DNA from 4 places in the Telluria sp. AZSoR62 genome. Region 2 is predicted to be linked to each of the others. Evidence: predicted binding sites of a transcription regulator. Region 2 holds the regulator's gene; each other region holds the start of a gene.
What was found. Region 2 encodes FliA, which starts transcription of late flagellar genes. Its sites were predicted from a motif close to CTAAAGTTTNNNNNNNNNNNGCCGNTA; they were not measured.
Positions count from the first base shown of each region.

Region 1: the regulator FliA is predicted to act here: its motif matches at 4,106-4,132, upstream of flgM (flagellar biosynthesis anti-sigma factor FlgM).
Region 3: the regulator FliA is predicted to act here: its motif matches at 2,921-2,947, upstream of flgK (flagellar hook-associated protein FlgK).
Region 4: the regulator FliA is predicted to act here: its motif matches at 1,674-1,700, upstream of fliD (flagellar filament capping protein FliD).

Region 1 is NZ_JBYTST010000015.1:91,116-97,029, forward strand. It holds gene AC3XQU_RS20335 (flagellar hook protein FlgE) at 66-1,601, opposite strand; gene AC3XQU_RS20340 (flagellar hook assembly protein FlgD) at 1,635-2,348, opposite strand; gene flgC (flagellar basal body rod protein FlgC) at 2,366-2,767, opposite strand; gene flgB (flagellar basal body rod protein FlgB) at 2,770-3,186, opposite strand; gene flgA (flagellar basal body P-ring formation chaperone FlgA) at 3,359-4,054, shown strand; gene flgM (flagellar biosynthesis anti-sigma factor FlgM) at 4,182-4,490, shown strand; gene AC3XQU_RS20365 (flagella synthesis protein FlgN) at 4,497-4,967, shown strand; gene AC3XQU_RS20370 (type 1 glutamine amidotransferase domain-containing protein) at 5,052-5,741, opposite strand; gene AC3XQU_RS20375 (TetR/AcrR family transcriptional regulator) at 5,833-5,914, opposite strand, start outside.
Region 2 is NZ_JBYTST010000001.1:4,229-10,142, forward strand. It holds gene AC3XQU_RS00025 (M35 family metalloendopeptidase) at 1-362, shown strand, start outside; gene AC3XQU_RS00030 (M35 family metalloendopeptidase) at 584-1,666, shown strand; gene AC3XQU_RS00035 (hypothetical protein) at 1,740-2,237, opposite strand; gene motD (flagellar motor protein MotD) at 2,285-3,043, opposite strand; gene AC3XQU_RS00045 (flagellar motor protein) at 3,054-3,797, opposite strand; gene AC3XQU_RS00050 (RNA polymerase sigma factor FliA) at 3,779-4,507, opposite strand; gene AC3XQU_RS00055 (MinD/ParA family ATP-binding protein) at 4,540-5,358, opposite strand; gene flhF (flagellar biosynthesis GTPase FlhF) at 5,351-5,914, opposite strand, start outside.
Region 3 is NZ_JBYTST010000015.1:83,632-89,545, forward strand. It holds gene flgL (flagellar hook-associated protein FlgL) at 1-907, opposite strand, end outside; gene flgK (flagellar hook-associated protein FlgK) at 946-2,892, opposite strand; gene flgJ (flagellar assembly peptidoglycan hydrolase FlgJ) at 3,072-4,031, opposite strand; gene AC3XQU_RS20315 (flagellar basal body P-ring protein FlgI) at 4,043-5,146, opposite strand; gene AC3XQU_RS20320 (flagellar basal body L-ring protein FlgH) at 5,161-5,811, opposite strand; gene flgG (flagellar basal-body rod protein FlgG) at 5,808-5,914, opposite strand, start outside.
Region 4 is NZ_JBYTST010000015.1:26,895-32,808, forward strand. It holds gene AC3XQU_RS19985 (flagellin N-terminal helical domain-containing protein) at 1-1,071, shown strand, start outside; gene AC3XQU_RS19990 (flagellar protein FlaG) at 1,155-1,520, shown strand; gene fliD (flagellar filament capping protein FliD) at 1,736-4,411, shown strand; gene fliS (flagellar export chaperone FliS) at 4,433-4,897, shown strand; gene AC3XQU_RS20005 (flagellar protein FliT) at 4,900-5,229, shown strand; gene fliK (flagellar hook-length control protein FliK) at 5,253-5,914, shown strand, end outside.

The DNA.
Region 1 (5,914 bases), on a different contig from region 2:
GGGTGGGCAGATTCTGCCCACGCGGTCAGCCATCGCTTGCTATGCCGTACTGCTCATTATCTCAATTAACGCAGGTTCACCAGCGTCTGCAGCACCGAATCCTGGGTCTTGATCGTCTGCGCATTGGCCTGGTACACGCGCTGCGCGGTGATCATGTTCACCAGCTCGGCGGTCAGGTCGACGTTCGAGCTCTCGACCGCCGACGACTGCAGCACGCCCATGCTGCCCGAGTTCGGGGTGCCCATCAGCGGCACGCCGGAGTTGGCCGATTCGGCCCAGGCATTATTGCCCAGCGGCTCCAGGCCGTTCGGGTTGGTGAAATTGGCCAGAACCACCTGGCCCAGCGGCTTGGTCTGGCCGTTGCTGTACTGGCCCAGGATGATGCCGTCCTGGCCGGTCGAGAAGCGCTGCAGGTTGCCGGCCGCATAGCCGTCCTGGACGATCTTCTTTTCGCTGGTGGCGGTGCCGTACTGGGTGGTGCCGTCGTAGTCGATGGTGAAGGTCATGACCGGTTCCGCGCCGGTGGCGGGGAACACCGGCAGGCTGGCGCTCATCTTGCCGGCGCTGGTGGAGGTAACCTTGTTCAGGCCGCCATTGGTGTCGAACACCAGGGTGCCGATGCTCTTCGGCGGCACGTTCACGGCCTTGGCCATGGCTTCGTCGACTTCGGCCGGCGTGGTGCCCGGCACCAGGGCGGCATTGGTCGCGGCGGTATTGATCTCGGTCTGGTTGGCGGCAGTGCCGCCGGCGGCGCCGGCAGCGGCCGACACCATGGCCGAGGCGGCGGTGGCATAGCTGTTCAGGGCGGCGGCGATGGTGGCCGGAACCGGCGGAACGGCCTTGGTGGCCGCTTCCCAGTTGGCGCGCGCGGTATTCACCGCGTTGAAGGCCGCGCCCGTACCTTGCGCGGCGCCGGCCACGGCCAGGTTGGTCACTTCGGTGCCGTCGTTGGCCGCGTATACATCCCAGCCGCCGGTGGCGTTGCGGGCGTAATAGGTCGACAGCACGTGCGGATTGCCCAGCGTGTCGTACACGCTCATCGGGGTCTGCTTGTTGTAGGTGGTCGGGTCGTCCGCGTTGAACGGCGTGTTGATCGGCGCCTGGCTGCGCGAATCCAGGTTCAGTTCCATCTGCACTTCCGAGGTCTTGACCGGCTGCAGGTCGGCGGTGTTGATCTGCAGCGGCGCCGGGGCGCCGGCCGAGAGCTGGCCGTTGGCGTTCAGGCCGTAGCCGGTGAGCTTGGCGCCCTGCGGGTTGACCATGAAGCCGTTCTTGTCGAGCGAGAACTGGCCGTTGCGGCTGTACTGGATCAGGCCCGAGGTTTCGGTGCGGAAGAAGCCGGCGCCATTGATGGCGATGTCCAGCGGGTTGTTCGAGGCTTCGACGTTACCCTGGGTGAACTGCTGCGAAATCGCCGCCACTTTCACGCCGATGCCGGCGGTGACGCCGCCGGCGCCGTTGAGCGAGCTGGCGTAGACGTCGGCGAACTGGGTGGTCGAACCCTTGAAGCCGACCGTGCTGGCGTTGGCGATGTTGTTACCGATGACGTCGAGGGATTTGGCAGCGCCGTTCAAGCCGCTCAGGCCTTGTTGGAAAGACATGGTGTACTCCTAATAGGTTGGTAAGCGGCTGGCTTACAGGACTTGTTTGATATCGGCCATGCTCACGGACCCCTTCACCGGCAGGTTCAGCTTGATGCCGTCCTTGCCGCTGGTGGTCACGCTCGCGACGCTGTCGAAGGACAGGCCTTTCGCATCTTTCAGGGCCTCGCCGCCGCGCGTGGCGACGACACGGAAACCGTAGTTGCCATTGGCCAGGGTGACCGGCTTGCCGGCGGCATCGACGTTCTTCGGATCGATCACGCCGTCCCAGGCCAGCGGCAGGACGCCGGCGGCCTGCGGGCCGAGCTCGATGGTCTGGACATCCTTGCCGGTGACCGGATCGGTGATCACCACCTGCACCTTGTCGGCCGGGCTCTCGAGCTCGACGCCGAGGATGGCCTTGCCATCCTGCAGCTGCACCTTGTTGCCCTCGACCAGCACGCCGTGGCCGATCAGGTTGGTCGCCTGCATCGCTTCGGCCGACTGGTAGCTGGTCTTGAGCGATTCCAGGGTGGTGTTGAGCTTGTTGACGCCGGTAACGGTGGAGAGCTGGGCCAGCTGGCTGGTGATCTGCGCGTTGTCGAGCGGGTTCAGCGGATCCTGGTTCTTCAGCTGGGTGACCAGCAGGGTCATGAACTTGTCGGTGTCGGCCTGGACGCTGTCGGTCTCGACCTTCTTCTTGGCGTTCATGGTCGACATCAGGTCGGAGACGTTCGCGGCCGGGTTGTTGTTGGCAATGGTGGTCATGGTTTAGTGTTCTTGTGTTACTGACCCAGGGTCAGGGTCCGTTGCAACATGGTCTTGGCCGCGTTCATGGTCTCGACATTGGTCTGGTAGGAGCGCGAGGCCGACAGCATGTTGACCATCTCGTCGACCACGTTCACGTTCGGCATCGCCACATAGCCCTTCTCGTCGGCCATCGGGTGCTTGGGATCGTAGACCTGCTTGAGCGGCGACGCGTCCTCGACCACTTCGCGCACCCGCACGCCGGTGGCGCCCGACTGCTGCGGTACCGCCTCGAACACGACCGCCTTGGCGCGGTAGGCTTCGCCATTGGCGCTGGTGGCGCTGTCGGCATTGGCCAGGTTGCTGGCCACGGTATTGAGGCGCTGCGCCTGGGCGCTCATGGCCGAGCCGGACACGTTGAAGATATTGAATAGCGACATGATTACTGTCCTTGAATGGCCGCGAGCAGGCCCTTGATCTGGTGGTTGATCATCGTGATGCCGGCTTCGTAGCGCAGCGCGTTGTCGGCGAACTGGTTGCGTTCCACGTCCATGTCGACCGTGTTGCCGTCGACCGCGCCCTGCACCACGCCGCGGTACATCACCGGGGTGCCGTTGGACAGCATGTCGCCGGTGGGCTTGCCGCGGCCGATGTGGTTCTGCGCCGTGGTCGCCATCGGGCCGGTGGCGCCCTTGGCCGCCAGCGCACCCTGCAGCGCCGCGGTGAAATCGATGTCCCGCGCCTTGTAGTTGGGCGTGTCGGCGTTGGCGATGTTCGACGCCAGCAGCTCCTGGCGCTGGGCGCGCAGGGACAGGGCCTTTTCGTTGAAACTCAGATACTGGTCGACTTTGCCGATCATGCTGCCTCCGGGACGGGACGTATTGGGACAGCACCGATCATACGGACGGGCAACAAACACCAATCGATGGAGAAAGGACGGCAAACCCCGGCTATTCAAAGTTTCACCATGGAATCATGCTGCCTAAAATGGCAGCATTCGAGATCCATGCCCTTACCGGAGTCATCCTTCCATGAAACGCCAGATCGCCGCCCTGCTCTTCCTGCTCGCGCCCTTCGCCTCCGCGCAACAGCCGGTCGCCCAGCGCCAGAACCTGCCGGCCTTGCGCGCGGTCGTGGAACAATACCTGCAGACCCAGGCCGCCGGCCTGCCCGGCGAGGTGAGCGTCAAGGTCGGCAATGTCGATCCGCGCACCAGCCTGGCCGCCTGCCCTGCTCCGGAAGCCTTCCAGCAGCCGGGCGCACGGGCGTGGGGGAAAACAACAGTGGGCGTGCGCTGTACCGCGCCGAGCGCCTGGACGGTGTATATTCAGGCGACCGTGAGCGTGGTGGCCGAGTATGTGGCAGCGGGCGTGCCGCTGGCCCAGGGCCAGGCGGTGGACGCCAGCCAGCTGGTGATGATGAAGGGCGATATCGCGGCGATGCCAAACGGCATCATCACCGACATGGCCCAGGCCATCGGGCGCACGCCGACCGCGTCGCTGCAGGCGGGAACACCGCTGCGGCTCGATACGCTCAAGGCCAAGCCGGTCGTGCAGCAGGGCCAGGCGGTACGGCTGGTTTCAAAAGGATCGAACTTCTCGGTGTCGGCCGAAGCGCGCGCGCTCGGCAATGCCGGCGAAGGCCAGGTCGCGCAGGCGCGTACCCAGTCCGGCACCGTGGTGAGCGGCACCGCACGCAGCGGCGGCGTCATCGAAATCGCGATCTGAACATTGTCATTCAGCGGCACCGCATAATTTCAATCCATGGCCTTTTCTGCACTAAAGTTTGTGAAATCCGCGCCGTTACCGGATGCAGATACCGGAGTTTCCGCTCCGAACAGAGAAGGATGATGCTGTGAAAATCAACGATACCGTCAAGGGCAACCCAGGCCTTCAGCCGGCAACCACGCCGGCCAACAATACCCGCACCGACAAGGCCGCGACGACCGCCGCCACGCCGGCGGCAACCGACAGCGTGCGCCTGTCCTCGCAGGGCCAGGCCATGGCCGCTGCCGTGGGCGCCAACAACCAGGTGTTCGACACCAAGAAAGTTGAACGCATCAAGATGGCCATCGCCGATGGCCAGTTCCAGGTCAATTCCGAGAAAGTCGCCGACGGGCTGCTCGACACCGTCCGCGACTTGCTCCATTCACGCAAGCGATAACCCTTCATGCCCACCAGCCCAGCCTCGACCCTTTCCCTTGAGCAGCAACACGTCACCTCCCTGCTGGAGTTGATGAAGCAGGAACAAGCGCTGCTGGTCGCAGCGGACGCCGACGGGCTGGCAGAACTCACTCCACGCAAGAACGCGCTGTTGCAGGCGCTGGCCGACCTGTCGGCCGAACGCCACGCCGCCCTGCTGGCAGCGGGCTGCGAAGGCTCGGAAGCCGGCATGCAACCCTGGCTGGCCGTCGGCGGCACCGCCGAAGTACAGACCCAGTGGGAACAACTGCTGGACCTGGCCCGCCAGGCCAAGGAACTCAACCGCGTCAACGGCATGCTGATCAACAAGCAGCTGGCCCACAACCAGGGCGTGCTCAACGCATTGCGCATGCCGGCCGGCGCCGAAGCCGGCGGCGTGTATGGTTCCAGCGGGCAGACCGTTGCCGGCGGACCATCGAAGCGCTTCGTGGTCGGCTGACCCCGCCGGGTCAGGCTGCCCTCATCTCCCTACGATCCTGATCAGCCCCTGAGGCTCCGCGTTCCCACCCGGGACTGACGGGGCCTACGCGGCCTTGCGGGCAAGCGCCTGCAGCAAGGTAGTTGCCGTTTCCTCCGAGGAGCCGGGATTCTGTCCGGTAATCAAGAGGCCATCGGTCACCACATGCGCGGCCCAGTCGTCGCCCCGCGTGAAGATGCCGCCCTTTGCCTTGAGTTCGTCTTCCACCAGGAAGGGCACGATATCGGTCAGTTCGACCGCCGCTTCTTCGGTATTGGTAAAGCCCGTGACCTGCTTGCCCTGCACCAGCGGCGACCCGTCGGGATTTTTTGCGTGACGCAGCACGCCGGGAGCATGGCACACCAGCGCAACCGGCTTGTTTGCCGCGATGAAGGCTTCGATCAGGGCGATCGAGTTCGCGTCCTCGGCCAGGTCCCACAGCGGACCGTGGCCGCCGGGGTAGAACATTGCATCGAAATCGTCCTGCGACACCGAATCGAGGCGGACGGTGGCGGCCAGCTGGGCAGTTGCCTCGGCATCGGCTTCGAAGCGGCGGGTCGCCTCGCTCTGGGAATCGGGCTCCTTGCTCTTCGGGTCGAGCGGCGGCTGGCCGCCGGCGGGCGAGGCCAGCACGATGTTGGCGCCGGCGTCCTTGAAGGCGTAATACGGGGCCGCCAGTTCTTCGAGCCAGAAGCCGGTCTTGCGGCCGGTGTTGCCGAGGGTGTCGTGGGAGGTCAGGACGATCAGGATATTCATGGCATGGATCTTTCTTGAAAGTAGTAGACCAGTCGTCTACTGATGAGGTCAAAAAAACGCTCCGTCTGAAGCGTTGGAAGTAGTGTCCCGCTCAGCGGGACAGATGCAGCAGGTGCTGCGTGGTACGCATGACGCCATCGAAGGGCGCTTCGTCGCGCGTGATCTTGGCCATG
Region 2 (5,914 bases):
CCGACCCGGCCCGCGGCGCGGCGGTGACGAAGAATTTCGCCGCGATCCGCGACGCGTTCGAGACCAAGCCCCTGAAGATAGACTGCGGCTGCACCGCCTCGTATTTCGCCTACGTCTACCCGGCCCAGCCCTATACGATCTATGTCTGCAAGGCCTTCTGGACAGCGGCGCCGACCGGCACCGATTCGCGCGGCGGCACCCTCTTGCATGAGCTCAGCCATTTCACCGTGGTGGCGGGCACCGACGACCACGTGTACGGGCAATCGGGGGCGGCGGACCTGGCGCGCACCGACCCGGGACGGGCCGTCAACAACGCCGATTCGCACGAATACTTCGGGGAGAACACGCCCCAACAACAATGACCGAGCATAATTGCTAGCACTTGTATTGACAGATTTCCAGCGCACGATTGAAGATTTTTGTCGCTTGTTGACTTTCCACAAATACTGTCACATTCAGCACGAATCGACTTTACACCTACTCATCATTCCGTGATGATTCATTGGAGTTATTCCATATCACCGGCGTAACTCGATAAGGCTGAGGCAAGGCCACATAACAATTTTTCACACGGAGAATCAATATGAGCTGGAACGGCATCTTGAAGTCGGCAGTGGGCGCTGCGGCGCTGATGGTGGCATGCGGCGCGGTGGCGGCCCCGAAGGGCGTCTCGGTCAGCGTCACCCCGGAGAAGAACGCGCTGGGGCAGGACGAAGACGTGGTGGTCAAGGTCACCATCACCAACAATTCGGGCGCGCCGCAGTACGTGCTCAAGTCGCGCACGCCGTTCGAAGGCATGGACCACCCGCTGTTCGACATCAAGCGCGACGGCCAGCCGGTGACCTACCTCGGCGCCCTGGCCAAGCGCGGCGCACCGACCCAGTCCGACTACTTCGTGCTCAAGCCGGGCGCCTCCCACACCGTCAAGGTCGAGCTCTCGAGCCTGTACGACATGAGCGTGAGCGGCGACTACCAGATCAGCTACAAGACCCATTCGCCCCAGCTGTTCCTCGCCTCTGCAAGCGGCGGCGATACCGCCTCGATCGCCTCGGCGCCGGCCTCGGTGTGGATCGACGGGCGCGTGGCGCGCGGCGAGAAGTCGAAGGTCGAACTCGACCTGGAAGCCATGAAGGCGCCAGCGCCGACGCCATCGGCCGGCAGCCTCTCGTTCAGCCGCTGCACCACCTCGCAGCAAAGCACCGTGATCTCGGCCATGTCGGCCGGCCTGAACATGTCCAGCGACAGCGACGCCTACATGACGCGCGGCGTCATCGGCCCGCGCTACACCAAGTGGTTCGGCGCCAACAACAGCACCCGCGTGGCCACCGTGAAGTCGAACTTCGCCAAGATCACGGACGCGTTCGCGAACAAGCCGGTGACGGTGGATTGCGGCTGCAACAAGACCTACTACGCCTATGTCTACCCGACCCAGCCGTACAAGATCTATGTCTGCAAGGCCTTCTGGACGGCGCCGATGACCGGCACCGATTCCAAGGGCGGCACCCTGCTGCATGAAATGAGCCACTTCAACGTGGTCGCCGGCACCGACGACAACGTGTACGGCCAATCCGGCGCCGCCAACCTGGCGATCACCAATCCCGACCTGGCAGTGCAGAACGCCGACTCGCACGAGTACTTCGGCGAGAACACCCCGGCCCTGAACTAAGCCGCAAGGACTGTTTCGGATAGCAGGAAGGGCGGCCTTGCCGCCCTTCCTGCCGTTTACAGGCTGTGCGCTGTCAGCGGCTGAAGCTGAAGCGCACCGGCGTTGCCGGGCTATGGCTTACCGCATCGAGCTCTTTCACATCCTTCAGCCACGGCCCGTCGTAGCGGATCTCGTAGCTCCCCTTCCCCTGCCTGAACGCATACGCCGGCGTGATGTCGATGGTATTCATGTGCATGGTGTGCGGCGCCACCGGATGGTAATCCTGGGCCGTGAGCGCGCTGCGCTTGACCATCATGCCGGTGTAGTCAAGCGGCTTGCCGGGCGTGGCGCCCTGCATGTCCAGCACCTCGAAACGCCGGCCCGTGAGTTCGTCTTCGGCGGCGACTTCGCGCGGCACATAGATCGTGGTCTCGCCATGGTTCTCGACCGTCAGGCGCACCCGCACCTGGCCGCCGGTGGTCTCGACTTCGAGCTGGTGGCGCACGGCCGCGTCTTTTTCCACGGCGCCGACGGCGCTCACGAGGCCGCCCAGGGCAAGGACCAGCAGGGCAAGGATGGGTTTGACATGCATGCGCACTCCTTGAAAGAATATTTCAAACAGACGGCAAAAATGACATTTTATTTCAGGGCCGTGGGCGGCGGCTCGGGCGTCGCGGCCAGGATCATCACCGCAACGCGCCGGTTGCGCGCCTGGTTGACGGGGCTGTCGTTGCGCGCCACCGGCCGCGTCGCGCCATGGCCGATCGCCGACAGCCGCTGCTCCTGTACGCCGCCCTCGATGAACAGGCGCACCACGCTGGCCGCGCGTACCGCCGACAGCTCCCAGTTCGATGCATACTGGGGCGTGGCGATCGGCAGGTTGTCGGTATGGCCTTCGACTTCGACCATGTGCGGATCGTCTTTCAGCAGGCCGGCCACCTCGCGCAGCACCGCGCGCGCGTCCGGCTGCAGCACCGCGTCACCCTGGTCGAACAGCGCGCTGGCATTGATCTCGATGCTGATGCCGCGCGCGTTCTGGGTCACGCGCACCTGGCCCGATTTCACCAGCGGCAGCAGGGTCGCCGACAGGTCTTTCGACAGGGTCTCCAGGCGCTGGCGGTCGCGCCGTGCGGCCTCGATGCGCTTGCGGTTGACGATGTGCGACAGCGGCAGCGCCGGCTCCACGCGCGTGGCCGCCTGCGGCGCCAGGCTGCGCCCGCCGAAGGCGTCGCCCAGCGCTTCGGACAGCACCGCGTACTTGCCTTCGTTGACGATGGAAATCGCGTACATCACGACGAAGAAGGCGAACAGCAGCGTGATGAAGTCGGCGTAGGAAATCAGCCAGCGCTCGTGGTGCTCGCCGGAAGCCGAATGATCGTCGTAGCGTTTGCGCGCCATGGTCCAGCGCCTAGTGGCGCATCAGGAGGCTGGCCACGCGCTCGTCGACCACGCGGGTATGGTCGCCGCTGGCCAGGTCGTGGAAGACTTCGGCCAGGATCTCGTACTGGGTCACCTTGTCGGTGACGATGGCCTTCAGTTTGTTCCCGACCGGGTAGAAGAACAGGTTGGCCAGGCCCACGCCATATACGGTGGAGACAAAGGCGACCGCGATGCCCGAACCCAGGCGCGACGGGTCCGACAAGTTCTCCATCACGTGGATCAGGCCCAGCACCGCGCCCAGGATGCCGATGGTCGGCGAATAGCCGGCGGCCGATTCCCAGATGCGCGCGGCCTGGCGCTGGGCGAATTCGTAGGCGCTGATTTCGCTCTCGAGCAGGCTGCGGATCTTGTCGGGGTTGATGCCGTCCACCACCAGGCGCAGGCCCTTCTGGACGAATTTGTCCTGCGTGCCCATGTACTGCTCGAGCGAGAGCAGGCCGTCGCGGCGCGCCGTCAGGCTCCACAGCGCGATCTCGCGCGAGAGCTTGTCGCGGCCCGATTTCGGCGGGAAGAACACCCAGCGCAGCATGCGCATCCCATGCAGGAAGCTGCGGGTTTCGCTTTGCAGCAGCACGGCCCCGAAGGTGCCGACCACCACGATGGCAAACGCGGCCGGCTGGATCAGCGAGGCGAACTTGCCGCCGTCGAGCGTATGGCCCACCAGGATGCCCGCCAGCGCGAGCACCAGTCCCGCTACGCTGGCCCAGTCCATAATTGCTCCTTGAGCGAGGCACGCAGCCGCGACACCGCCTGGGTGTGCAGCTGCGACACGCGCGATTCACTCACGCCCATGACCGCGCCGATTTCCTTCAGGTTGAGTTCTTCCTCGTAGTACAGGCCCATCAGCATCTTCTCGCGCGGAGGCAGCTTGTCGATGGCGTCGATGACGGCCTGGCGGAAGTCGGTGTCGAGCAGCGAGCGCAGCGGGTCGGCGTCGTCGACCGCATAGCGGTCGAGGAAGCTGTCGCTGCCCTCTTCGTCGTGAAAATCCTCGTAGTACAGCAGCTGGTGCCCGCCGCCGTCGCCCAGCATGTCCTGGTACTCGGACAGCGAGATCTTGAGCGACTTGGCGATTTCCGATTCGCTGGCCGGGCGGCCGAGGCGCTGCTGCAGCGCTTCCATCGCAGCCTCGACCTTGCGCATGTTCTGGCGGGTGCTGCGCGGCATCCAGTCGCTCGAACGCAGTTCGTCGAGCATGGCGCCGCGGATGCGCAGCACCGCATAGGTCTCGAACTGGGCGCCGTGGTTGTCCTCGTAGCGGTTGATCGCGTCGAGCAGGCCGATCATGCCCGCCTGCACCAGGTCATCGACTTCCACCGAAGGCGGCAGCTTGGCCTTCATGTGGTGGGCAAGACGCTTCACCAACGGCATGTGCTCCGTCAGCAAATGGTTCTTGTCCGCTTTCCCTTTGACCGTGTACATGCGTTGCTTGTCTTCTCTTCTTCTCTAGCAGGTCAGGACCCGAAATGTGCGCCGCCTCCCCGGCCCAGCTGCGGCATCGCGTGCAGCGCGAACTTGCCTGCCAGCTGGCGGAAAGCAACCGATGCGCCCGCCAGCGGGAAGGCATCGACCACGGCGCGCCCCAGGCGCGCGGCGCGGTGCAGGTATTCGTCGGCCGGTACCGAGCCCATCGAATTGAGGGTCACCGCCAGGTAGCGTGTTGCCGCGGTAGACATATTATCGTATACAACCTTGGCTTCCGCCTCTGTCGCGCCGGTAACAAGGATGCCGAAAGGACGGCGGCCCAGCTGGTGCGACAAATGCTTGATCAAGGCGTAGGCATTCGTGATCGATGCGGCGCTGGTGGAGACCTGCACCACGATCTCGGAACTGGCCATCAGCGGCAGCGGCAATTCGCCGTCCGGGCCGAGTTCGGCGTCGACCATCACGATGCCGGCCTGCTTGACCAGCACGTCGAAGGTCTTGCCCAGGCGGCGCGCGTCGTCGGCGCGCTGCGGGCTGCCGAGCGAAGCCACCGAGAAGCCCTGCGGCACCGCGTGCAGCACCTGGTTCAGGCCGCATTCCTGGCGCGCCACGTTGGTCAGCGCGGCGGCGCGGCTGATGCCCAGGCGCCGGGCCACGCCATACTCGCGCTCGCAGGCGTCGACGATCAGCACGTCGTTGCCGGCCTGGGACAGCGAGGCGCCCAGGTTGACCAGCATGGCGCCCTTGTCGTCTTCGGGGGTAGCGGAAAGAAAAGTCACGATGCGCGGGCGCGGGCCCTGCAGCATCCGGCGCAGGCCTTCGGCCTGGTCGAAATCGAAACTAGCCAAGGGACACCTCGCGCAGCGAACGGTCGTTGTGCAGGTTGCCTGCGTTGGCGCCGGCGGCGGCCATCATCAGCGGCAGGTCGGCGTCGAAAAAACCGTTGCCGGCGGCCTTGCTGCGGAAGGCGCGGTCGACCAGCATGGCGCGGTCGGCCAGGTGCAGGTCTTCCGGCACGCGCTGGCCGTTCGAGATGTAGTGCAGGTTCAGCTTCTGGCGGATCACGACGTCGAGCACGTTGCCGATCGAAGCGGCTTCGTCCAGCTTGGTCATGATGCAGCCGGCCAGGCCCGAACCTTGATAGGCGCGCACCACTTCGTTCAGGGTCTCGTTGGTCGAGGTCGCGTTCAGGCACAGCAGGCGTTTCACGTCGGCGCCGGATTCGCTCAGCATGGCCACCTGTTCCGTCACCATCTGGTCGCGCTGCGACATGCCGATGGTGTCGATCAGCACGGTGTGCTTGTTCTTGAGTTCCTTCAGGGCGATGCGCAGGTCGGCTTCGTCCTTCACCGAGTGCACCATCACGCCCAGGATCTTGCCGTAGATGCGCAGCTGCTCGTGGCC
Region 3 (5,914 bases), on a different contig from region 2:
TGATCAGGTTGGTCACGGTGGTGAACACCGACTGCTTCTCGCTCGGCTTGGCGCTGAAGTTGTCGCCGTCGGCCGGTTCGCCCTTGATGTCGAAACTCAGGCCGCCGAAAGTGATCGCCTTGCCCGCTTCGTAGGGCTGGGCGGTCATGCCCGGCACGGCGACGTCGGTGCCGGTGGTGGTGTCGACCACGCTGTAGGTGGTCACGGGCGGCGAACCGGCCACCGCGAAGGTGAGCTTGTAGTCGCGGCCCGCATTGGCCAGGTTGCGGTCGACCACCGAGCCGGACGAGATGATGGCCGCGCCCGTGTTGGCGGCGTTGGCCTGGGTCTGGAAGGTGCCGTTGCCGGTCGCGTTGTTCTCGAACACCGCGCTGCCCGAGGTCGACAGCGGCATGCGGCGCGAAGCGGCCACCTGCAGCTGGCGCTGGCCCTGGTCGCCCTGGTAGGCGGCGCCGCCCGGGGTTTCGGTGAAGGGCTGGGTGGTGGCCATGTAGCCGCTGAACAGGTAGCCGCCGGAGCCGTCGGTGCTGTTGGCCACGCCCAGCAAGTCTTGCAGGCGGCCTTCGAGCTCGGTCGCCAGCAGCTGGCGGTCGGCCGGCAGCATGGTGCCGTTGCCGGCGCTGACGGCCAGTTCCTGGATGTCCTGCAGCAGGTTGCCGGCGTTTTGCAGCGCGCCTTCCACGGTCGACAGCGACGAACGGGCGCTGGCGCGGTTGGTGGCGAACTGGCTGTTCATTTCCTTCGACTGGCTCACTTCGAGCGCGCGCGCCGACGCCACCGGGTCGTCGGACGGGGTCAGGATGCGGCGGTCGGTCGACAGCTGCATCTGCGTGCGCGCCAGGGCGCTCTGCAGCGAATTGAGCTGGGTGGTCGCGTTGCTGTAGATCGAAAGTGAACTGATGCGCATGGGTGCCTCGTGTTGGTGCGGTGACGTGCGGTGGGCGATCAGCGGCCGATCGACAGCAGCGTGTCGAAGATGCTGCCCGCGATCTGCATCACCTTGCCGGCGGCCTGGTAGGCCTGCTGGTACTTGATCAGGTTGGTTGCTTCCTCGTCCAGGTTCACGCCCGAGACGTCCTGGGCCGCGCCCTGGGCCTGCACCAGCAGCGCTTCGCCGGCCTTGCCGTTCACCTGCACTTCGCGGGTCTTGTTGCCGACCGTGCTCACCAGCTGGGCATAGGACGATTGCAGGGTCGCGGTGCCGTTGTTGAAGATGTTCTTGGTCTGCAGGTCGCCCAGCAGGCCGATGTTGCGGGTGTCGCCCACCCCGCTGCCGTTGCTGGAAATGGTGAACTTGTCGCCGTCTCCCGGCGCGCCGGTCATGGTCACGCTGATGCCGCCGAAGGTATAGGTGGCGCCGGCCTTGAAGGGCACGCTGCCGGATGGGACGGTGCTGGCCACGCCATTGCTGTCGACCATGCGCACGGTGCCGGCCGGGAAGCCGCCCAGGTTGCCGCTGGTTTTATCGAAGCTCAGGGTCAGCGGCAGCGCGGTGCCCCCGCCCAGGAAGCTCGGGTCGACCTTGCCTTCGCTGATCTTCGCGGTGCCGGTATTGCTCAGCGGCGCGCTGGTGCTGATCGGCGCGGCGGCGGCAATGCCGGACACGTCCTTGACCAGCACGCTGAAATTGGCGGCGCCGCCGATGGTCGGGCGCACCAGGAAGTTGTCTTCTTTTGCCGCCGTGCCGGTGATCCTGAAGTCGACCCCGTCGATGGTCTGGGCCGCGCCGGCGCCGGTATAGGTAGTCTTCTTGTTGTCCGACAGGCGAATGACCTGGTAGTCGGTGCCGTCGAACTCGACCTTGTAATCGCTGTCCGCCAGCGCCGCCGGGTTGCTGACGATGGCGTCGATCTTGGTGGTGCTGGCCGTGGCGTTATGGATGTTCTTGCCCACGTAGGCCGGCGCCACGCTGAAGAAGTCGCCGCCCGGCACGCCGTTCTGGTCCAGGCCCAGCTTGTGCTGCTGGTTGAATTCGTGCGCCAGGCCGATCGCGACCTTGCCCAGCGCGCTCTGCGCCGGGTCCAGCGTCTTGCTGCGGAACTCCAGCGCGCCGCCCAGGGCGCCGCCGGAGAGCGCATTCTCGCCGAGCACCGAGACCTTGTTGCCGGTCACATAGCCCACTTCCAGGCGGGTCAGGTCGGTCGGCGACTTGGTCGCCGCCAGTTCGAAGGCGCGCTGGCCCACCACCAGCGGCTGGCCGCTGCCGATCGAGACCGTCAGGCTGCCGTTGTCGCCCGGGCGCACGGTGGCTTTTACTTGCGTGTTCAGTTCCATCACCAGCTGGTCGCGCTTGTCCAGCAGGTCGTTCGGCGCGCGCTGCATGGCCGAGGCGAAGGTGCCGATCTTCTCGTTCAGGTCGGCGATCTGGCTGGCGTAGGAGTTGATCGTGGTGATGCTGCTTTCGATGGTGCTGTTCACGCCTTCGCGGATCTCGCCCAGGCGCGAATCGAGCGCCTGGAAGCGCGTGGCCAGGGTGTCGGCGCTCGACAGCATCGACTGGCGCGACGGGATCGAGGCGCGGTTGGCGGCCATGTCCTGCACGCCCTTGAAAAAGCTTTGCAGCGAGGGCGACAGGCCGGCGGTCTGGTCGGCCAGCATGTTGTCGATCTGGCTGATCTGGCTGTAGTAGGAATCGAGCCCGCTCTTGCTGGCCTGGGCGTTGCGCACCTGGCTGTTGAGGAATTCGTCGCTGTAGCGCTTGATCTGGTCGATCTGGGTGCCGGTGCCGATGAAGCCCACGCCGGTATCCATCATCGGGGCGGTCGACTGCACCACCGTCTGGCGGTTGTAGCCGGCCACGTTGGCGTTCGCGATGTTGTGGCCGGTCGTGGACAGGCCTGCCTGTGCCGCGAACAGGCCGCTCTTGCCAATGCTGAGGAGGTTACCGGACATGTCAGCTTTCTTTCTATGTGTATCTCATTTACGGCAACTGATGAAAAAACTTGACCCGTCGGGTGAGGGGGTTCCCCGCCCACGCGGCGATAGTTATCACTTGAATAACCGTATGCGATGATCTTGCTGCCTGACCGCGTGGGCAGGAAACTTGTCCACCCTAAGGGTTACTTGCTCTTTTACGCCAATGAGTTCTTGATGATGCGGGTCAGTTTGCTTGCGTAATTCGGATCGGTCGCATACCCGGCGCGCTGCAGGCCGTGGGCGAAGGCCGAGGCATCGCCGCCGCTGGCCAGCACTTTCTCGTAGCGCGGGTTCTTGGCCAGCATGTTGGCGTAGTCCTTGAACGAGTCGGCCGGCGTGTCGTAGGCGCGGAACTTCTCGACCTTCTGGTGCGGACGGCCGTTGATGTATTCGGTGGTCACGGCGGTGGCGACCTTGCCCTTCCAGCCAGGGCCGGCCTTGATGCCGAACAGGTTGTTGCTGCTGGTCCCGTCGGCGTTGCGAATCATGCGCTTGCCCCAGCCGCTTTCCAGCGCGGCCTGGCCCAGCATGAACTTGGCCGGCACGCCGGTGGCGCGCTCGGCCTCGGCGGCGTGGGCGTGCAGCTTTTCCTGGAAGGCGCGCACGTGCGGGGTTTGCACGCGGCCCGAGTCGGTGGTCAGCGCCAGGGCCGGCGCGCCCGGCTGCTTCGCGCCGGTCTTGATCATCGTGGCCGCGTCCATGCCCGGACGCATGCTGCCGTCCAGCGGCGCCAGGGCCGATGCGGCGGCCGCGGCTTTCCCGGCCGCCATGCCATCCGACCCGATCGCCAGCGCCTGGGCGCCGACCTGGTTCGAGGTCAGCTGGCGCGTAAGCATGTCGGCCAGGCCGACGCCGCGCTTGGCCAGGTTCTGGCTCATCTGCTGGTCCAGCATGCCGGTGAACATCTTGGACTGCTGGTTGTCCAGCATCCCCTCCTGCGGGGTGGCGTCGCGCATGCTCTTCATCATCATGTTGATGAACATGGCTTCGAACTGGGTAGCAGCCTCCTTCAGCGCGGCGGGCGAGCCGGCCTTGGCCGATTGCTTGAGTTCGCCCAGGCCCTTGGTATCGAGGGCGAACTTACTGGTCAGGTCAGTGGAAGGAGAACCGATCATGGCGTGCTTTCTTAGATGATCTCGAGTTCGGCGCGCAGCGAGCCGGCCGCCTTCAGGGCCTGCAGGATGGCCAGCAGGTCTTGCGGGGTGGTGCCGATCGAATTCATGGCCTTGACCACTTCGGCGAGCGAGGCGCCGCCCTTGACCATCAACACGCGGCCCGGGTCTTTCTTGACGTCGACCGAGTTCGATTGCGTCACGGCGGTGCGGCCGCGCGAGCCCGGGGCCGGCTGGCTCACGTTCGTCTCGGCGCCGACCGTCACGGTCAGGTTGCCATGCGAGATCGCGCAGTTTTCCAGCATCACAGCCTGGTTCATCACCACCGAACCGGTGCGCGCATTCATGATCACCTTGGCCGCATCCTTGCTGCGGGCCACGTCGATCCCTTCCAGCTGGCCGATGAAGGCCACGCGCTGGTCGCTCGAAGACGGCGTGCGCACGCGGATCACGCGGCCGTCCAGCGCGGTGGCGATACCGGCGCCGAACTGGTCGTTGATGGCTTCCACCACGCGGGCGGCGGTCGAGAAATCGGTTTCCTTCAGCTCGAGGCGGATCTGGTTGTCGGCGCCCAGGTTCGAGGCCACTGCGCGCTCGACGGTCGCGCCGGCGGAGACCTTGCCCACCGACAGGTGATTGACCTGCACTTGCGCGCCGCCCGCCTGGGCGCCGACGCCGCCGACCAGCACATTGCCCTGGCCCATGGCATACACCTGGCCGTCGGCGCCATGCAGCGGGGTCATGAGCAGCGTACCGCCGCGCAGGCTTTTCGCGTTACCGATCGACGAGACCGTGATGTCGATGGTCTGGCCCGGCTGGGCAAAGGCCGGCAGCGAGGTGGTGACCATGACGGCCGCGACGTTCTTCAGTTGCAGCTGGGTGCCGGGCGGCAGGTTCACGCCCTTTTGCTGCAGCATTGCCTGGATCGACTGCACAGTGAACGGGGTCTGGCTGGTTTGGTCGCCGGTGCCGTCCAGGCCCACGACGATGCCGTAGCCGGACAACTGGTTCTGGCGCACGCCGGCGATGCTGGCGAGGTCCTTCAGGCGCTCGGCCTGGGCCGGGGTAGCGGCGCCAAGCAAGGCTGCGCAGAGCAAGGCGATCGAGGTGATTTTCATCTGCATGGCTATCCTCAGAACGGCAGCATCGACTGGAAGAAGCGCGAGAACATGTTGCTCATCTCGGCGCGGTCGACGCGGCTGTTGGTGCGGTATTCGACGCGTGCATCGGCCACCAGGGTCGACGAGACCATGTTGCCCGGCTGGATGGTGTCGGGAGCGACCATGCCCGAGAAGCGGATGTACTCGATGCCCTTGTTCATGGCGACCTGCTTCTCGCCGGCGACGATCAGGTTACCGTTGGGCAGCACTTCGGTGACGGTTACACCCAGGGTGCCGGAGAAATTGTTCGATGCGCTCTGGGTGTCGGCGTCGGCGAACTTGTTCGCGCCTTCCAGCGCGATGCCGGCGCCGAGCTTGGCCTGCAGCGGACCCGGCACCGTGAAGCCGGCGCTGCCCGACTTGCTGCCGGTGCTCGCGCCCGACTTGCCGGCCGAGGTGCGCTCGGTGATGTTCACGGTCAGCAGGTCGCCGATGTGGCGCGCGCGGCGGTCTTCGAACATCGGGCGATAGCTGTTGGCGTTGTAGATGGCGCCATCGGCGGCGGGCGCCGTCTGCACCAGCATCGGGCGGCTCGAGGTCGGGCCCTGCACGATGCTGCTCGGGGTGGTCGAGCAGCCGGCCAGCGCCAGCAATGGGGCAGCGAAAAAGAGAGAAGATTTCATAACTGGGACAGTTTCTGCAGCATCTGGTCGGAGGTGGTGATCGCCTTGCTGTTGATCTCGTAGGCGCGCTGGGTCTGGATCATGTTGACCATTTCCTCGACCA
Region 4 (5,914 bases), on a different contig from region 2:
ATCGCCCAGACCACTTCGTTCAACGGCCAGCAGCTGCTGGACGGCACGATGGGCACCGCCACCTTCCAGGTCGGCGCGAACGCCAACGAACTGATCTCGACCAACGGCGCCAACTTCACCACCTCGACCTACGGCAACAACCGTACCGAAGTGGACGCCAAGGCAGCCGCGGCCACCACCAACGTCGTCGCCTCGAAAGCTGTCGACGTCGCCGGCCACCTGGGCAAGTCGACCTACACCACCAAGGCAACCGATACTGCAAAGACCATCGCTGCCGGCATCAACGGTGAAACCTCGAAGACCGGCGTGACCGCAACGGCCAAGACCGAAGTGCTGATCAAGCCGACCGCCAGCAAGGACTTCGCGATCGACCTGACCTCGGACAACAGCACCGCCGTCACGATCTCGTTCTCGACCGGCGCCGGCACCAGCGCCGACGACTTCGCCTCCGGCGTCAGCGCCATCAACGCCCAGTCGGCCAAGACCGGCGTGACCGCTGAATACGACTCGAAGAACAAGGGCATCAAGCTGACCCACTCGAGCGGCAACGACATCAAGCTCACCAGCGGTGCTGGTTCGACCGGCGACGTCAACATGCAGACCTACGAAGCAGACGGCGACCTGACCGCCGCCCTGCCAGTGGCAACCGGCGCGACCGGTATCGCCAACGGCCGCGTGACGATGGACTCGGAGAAGAGCTTCTCGGTGACCGACGCCGGTTCGGGCCTGGGCCTGACCAAGGCTTCGACGCTGAAGTCGGTCGCTTCGCTGGACATCACCAGCTTCGACGGCGCCCAGCTGGCAATCAAGATTGCCGACGCTGCCCTGGCATCGGTCAACACCAAGCGCGCCGAATACGGTGCACTGCAATCGCGCTTCTCGTCGGCGATCTCGAACCTGCAATCGACCACCGAGAACCTGTCGGCATCGCGCAGCCGCATCGTCGACACCGACTTCGCCGCAGAAACCGCAAGCATGACCCGCGGCCAGATCCTGCAGCAGGCCGGTACCGCGATGCTGGCCCAGGCCAACTCGCTGCCGAACGGCGTGCTGTCCCTGCTGCGCGGTTAATCGCAAAGTAGTCACCACACGGTGTAATACGGTTCCCCGGCTGATGAAAATCAGCCGGGGAATTTTCACTAAGGGTCCCCGATATGAACATCAACACTGTCAGTACACCAGTCGCCCCGAAGTTCGAGGATCGCGCCGGCAGCGCGGTCGACAGCGCCGCACCGGCGCAGGCCGCAGCGGGCAAGCGCCTCGATACCGCAGCCGCGCCGGGCGAAGCCCAGCCCTCGCGCGAGCAGGTCGCCGACGCCGTCAAGAAGATCAACCAGTCGCTGCCCGCCTCGGCGCAGGGCCTGGAGTTCTCGGTCGACGACGACAACAAGCAGACCATCGTCAAGATCGTCGATATCTCCACCCGCGAAGTGGTGCGCCAGATCCCGACCGTCGAAGCGCTGGAAATCGCCAAGTCGCTCGACAAGATGATGGGCCGCCTGATCAGCGACAAGGTCTGAAACCGGCCTTGGGCCGCGTAGCGTTCCGGTGAACGCAACAGGACGTGACCGCCACTTTGCGCAAGAAGCGCAGGGGCCGTTGCGCTTTCTGCGTTTACCTTGCGCTTGTGGCAACCCGCCTGCGAATCTCCAAACAGGCGGGTAATTCCTCCTTTCAAGTTCCCTTTGCTCCTGCCGATAATGACTTACATTAACGTCTTTCGTAGGAGAAACAAGTGGCGCTCACTTCATCAGGAATTGGTTCAGGACTCGACGTCGACGGCCTCGTTGCGAAGCTCATGGCGGCCGAGGCTGCGCCACTGTCCAACTACGACAAGAAAGCGGCCCTCTTCCAGGCCAAGCTCGACGCACTCAACAAGCTCAGCGCGGGCATGGGCGCCTTCCAGACCTCGCTCGGCGCCCTCACCTCGCCGCTGACCTTCCGCGCCGTCAGCGCTACCGTGTCGGACGACAAGGTGCTGCGCGCCAGCGCCACCGCCGAAGCGGCGGCCGGCAGCTACAAGATCAAGGTCAGCCAGCTGGCTCAGGCCCAGACCCTCAACAGCGCCGGCAAGGCCAGCATGACGGCCATGATCGGCAGCGGCGCCCGCACCACCCTGACCTTCCAGTTCGGCACCGTGGGCGGCGGCCAGTACGGCACCACCGGCACGGCCCTGCCGGCCAGTGTCGCGAGCAACGGCATCGCCAGCGGTTCGCTCACCATCAACGGCGCCGCGATCGCCACCAGCGGCACCACCCGCAGCGCGCGCGAGCTGGCCGCGGCGGTCAACGCCCAGAGCGCCACCACCGGCGTGTCCGCCACCGCGGCGCGCACCGAAACCGGCGCCGCCCTGTTCGGCGGAGCCGGCGCACCGAACTTCGGCAACGTCTCGACCGACGCCGCCGGCAGCTACACGCTGTCGGTCGGCGGCGTGCAGCTGGCAACCCAGGGCGCGAACATCGCGGCCGGCGGCGTGGGCGGCGTCACCGCCGGGACCATCGACGCCACCCTGGCCGGCACCAACGCCACCACCACCGCGCTGGCCGCGGCGAACATCACCTTCACCGGCTCGGCCGCGAACGGCGACCTGCGCTTCTTCGCGGCCGACGGCGCCAACATCACGGTCAGCGAATCCGTGGCCGGCGTGGTCGAAGGCGGCATCGCCCATGCGGCCGGCAGCGCCAACAGCGGCAGCACCGTTACCGCCAGCAGCACCATCAGCTTGACCTCGAGCACCGCCAGCCCGATCACGGTCGGCGGCAGCAACCCGGCCCTGGCCGGCCTGGCCGCCGGCAGCGGCGGCAGCTACCTGGGCGCGGGCTTCACCCAGGATGGCGCCAAGGCCAGCGGCACCGTGGTGCTGGAAGCGGGCGACCAGTCGCTGCAAGGCATCCGCGACGCGATCAACAAGGCCAATATCGGCGTGCAGGCCAGTATCGTCTCGGACGGCAGCGCCTCGCCCTACCGCCTGGTGCTCACCTCGACCAAGACCGGCGCCAGCTCGTCGATGAAGATCAGCCTGAGCGGCGACGGCGGCGCGGCGCCCGACGCCGCCCTGAACGGCCTGCTCGGCTACGACCCGGCCGGCGCCCAGGCCCTGAAGCAGACCAGCGCCGCCCAGAGCGCCCTGCTGGACGTGAACGGCGTGGCCGTCACCAGCGACAGCAACACCGTCACCGAGGCGATCCAGGGCGTGTCCCTGAACCTGGCCCAGACCGGCAACAGCAACGTCACGATCGCCAAGGACACCGCCTCGGTCAAGGTCAGCGTGGAAGGCTTCGTCAAGGCCTACAACCAGCTGAACTCGACGATGAAGAGCCTGACCAGCTACGATCCAGAGACCAAGAAGGGCGGCGTGCTGGTGGGCGATTCGACCGTGCGCTCGGTCCAGGGCCAGCTGCGCTCGATGCTCGGCGCCGCCGTCGGCGGCGGCAAGCTCAACAGCCTGAGCCAGATCGGCATCTCGTTCCAGAAGGACGGCAGCCTGGCCATCGACTCGACCAAGTTGAACAAGGCGATGACCGACAACTTCTCGGAAATCGCCGGCATGTTCGCCGCCATCGGTACCGCCAGCGACAACCTGGTGAAATTTACCACCTCGACCGCCAAGACCGAGCCGGGCACCTATGCGATCAACCTGACCCAGGTCGCCAGCAAGGGCAGCCTGACCAGTGCCGCGGCGCTGCCGCCGACCACCACGATCGCCCCCAACACGACCTGGACCGTCACCCTGAACCAGACCGACCCGGTCACGGCCAGCAAGACCGCGAATATCTCGCTCAGCGCCGGCAGCTACACCCCGGCCGAACTGTCGGCCCTGCTGCGCGCGGCGATCAACGGCAATGCCGGCTTCGCCGAGAACGGCGACACGGTCGAGGCGGCGGTGGACGGCAGCGGCAAGCTGGCGCTGTCCTCCACGCGCTGGGGCGCCGGCTCGAACATCGCGATTTCCAGCCTGACCGGCACCAGCATCGGCACCGTGTTCGGCGGCGCGCAGCCGGCCAAGGGCACCGACGTGGCCGGCACCATCGGCGGCTACCCGGCCACCGGCAATGGCCAGACCCTGACGGCTGCTGCCGGTTCGCGGGTGGAAGGCCTGAAGCTCGAAGTGACCGGCGGCGCCATCGGCGAACGCGGCACCCTGACCTTCTCGCAGGGCTATGCCTACCAGCTCAACAACCTGGCGACCTCGCTGACCGGCAAGGATGGCCTGATCAGCGGCAAGGCCGATGGCCTGAACACCAGCATCAAGTCGGTGGCGTCCGAACGGGAGCGCTTCGGCGCCCGCCTGGACGGCATCGAGAAGCGCTACCGCGCACAGTTCACCGCGCTCGACACGATGCTCGCATCGATGCAGTCGACCTCGAACTACCTGACACAACAGTTGGCCAGCCTCGCCGCCAACTCGTAACCTGCACAACCGGAGAAGATGATGTTTGGATCCATGCAACGCGGCGTGAACGCTTACGCCAAGGTCGGTCTCGAGACCGGCGTCGGCGCCGCGTCGCCGCACAAGCTGATCGTGATGCTGTACGACGGCGCCCTGGTGTCCATCCTCGGCGGCATCAGCAACATGAAGGCCGGGAATGTCGCCGCCAAGGGCGCCGCCATCTCGAAGGCCATCAACATCGTCGACAACGGCCTGCGCGCGGCGCTGGACAAGAAAGTCGGCGGCGAGATCGCCCAGAACCTGGACGCCCTGTACGAATACATCAGCGCGCGCCTGCTCAAGGCCAACCTGGCCAACGACCCGGCCATGCTGGAAGAAGTCCATGCGCTGCTGACCGACCTGCGCGACGCCTGGAATGCGATCGACCCGCAGGCCGCGCCGGCAACCGCCGCCGCGCCGGCCGCTTCCGCTCCCGCGCTGCGCGCACCGACCCTGATGAGTGCCTGACCATGCCATCGATGACCAGCGAAGATATCGTCGACGTGTACGAGACCATGGCGGTGATCACCGACCAGATGCTGCGCGCTGCCAACGACAACGACTGGGACCGCCTGGCCCTGCTCGAGCAGCAGTGCGCCCTGCACGTGCGCCAGCTGAAGGAACACGAGCAGGCGGCGCTGGCCGGCCCGGCGCGCGTCAAGAAGGTCGATGCGATCCGCCGCATGCTCGACGCCGACCGCCAGATCCGCGACCTCACCACCCCGTGGATGGCGCGCCTGTCGGCCCTGATCAGCAACACCTCGACCGAACGCCGCGTCGCCCGCGCCTACGGCGTGTGAAGCCGCCAGGCCGTTCGTAACGCATGCTCCCGCGCGACCTCGTCTCCAGCGTCGTGCGCACCGGTCCGGTCCTTCCGGCCGAGCCGGTAGCCAACCCGCGCGAACAGCAAGCCTTCGCACGCGCCCTCGCCCCCCAGCTGGGCAAGGCGTTGCACGGTGAAGTCCTGGCCAAGCTGGCCGACGGCAGTTTCGTCGTCAAGGTCGCCAACATCGCCGCCCGCATGCAGCTGCCGGCAGGCGCCCAGGTCGGCGCCGACGTGCCCTTGACCTTGCTGTCGGTATCCCCGCGTCCCACTTTCCAGGTCGGCAGCGGCGGCAACCCGGTGTTTTCCGAAGCCGGCCCGCCGCTGCCGCAAGGCGCCGATCCAGCCAAGGCCCCGCTGGCCATGCGCGAAGGCGCCGCGCCGGCGGCCGGCGCCGCGGTCAACCGCGCCGCGGCCCTGCTGCAAGCCCTTGCTCCCGGCGCCGGCGCGCTGCTGGGCGGCGCAGAAGCCAACAACACTACCCTGAGCCAGGCCGGCAAGACCATCGGCGGCGTGCTCGCGGCCGCCCAGAAGGCCGAGACGCCCATGACGGCGCTGGTGGGCCGCGCGCCGCTGGTGGCAAGCAGCGGCGCCGATGCCGCCAGCATCGCCAAGGGGCTGGAGCAGGCGGTGGGGAAAAGCGGCCTGTTCTACGAATCGCA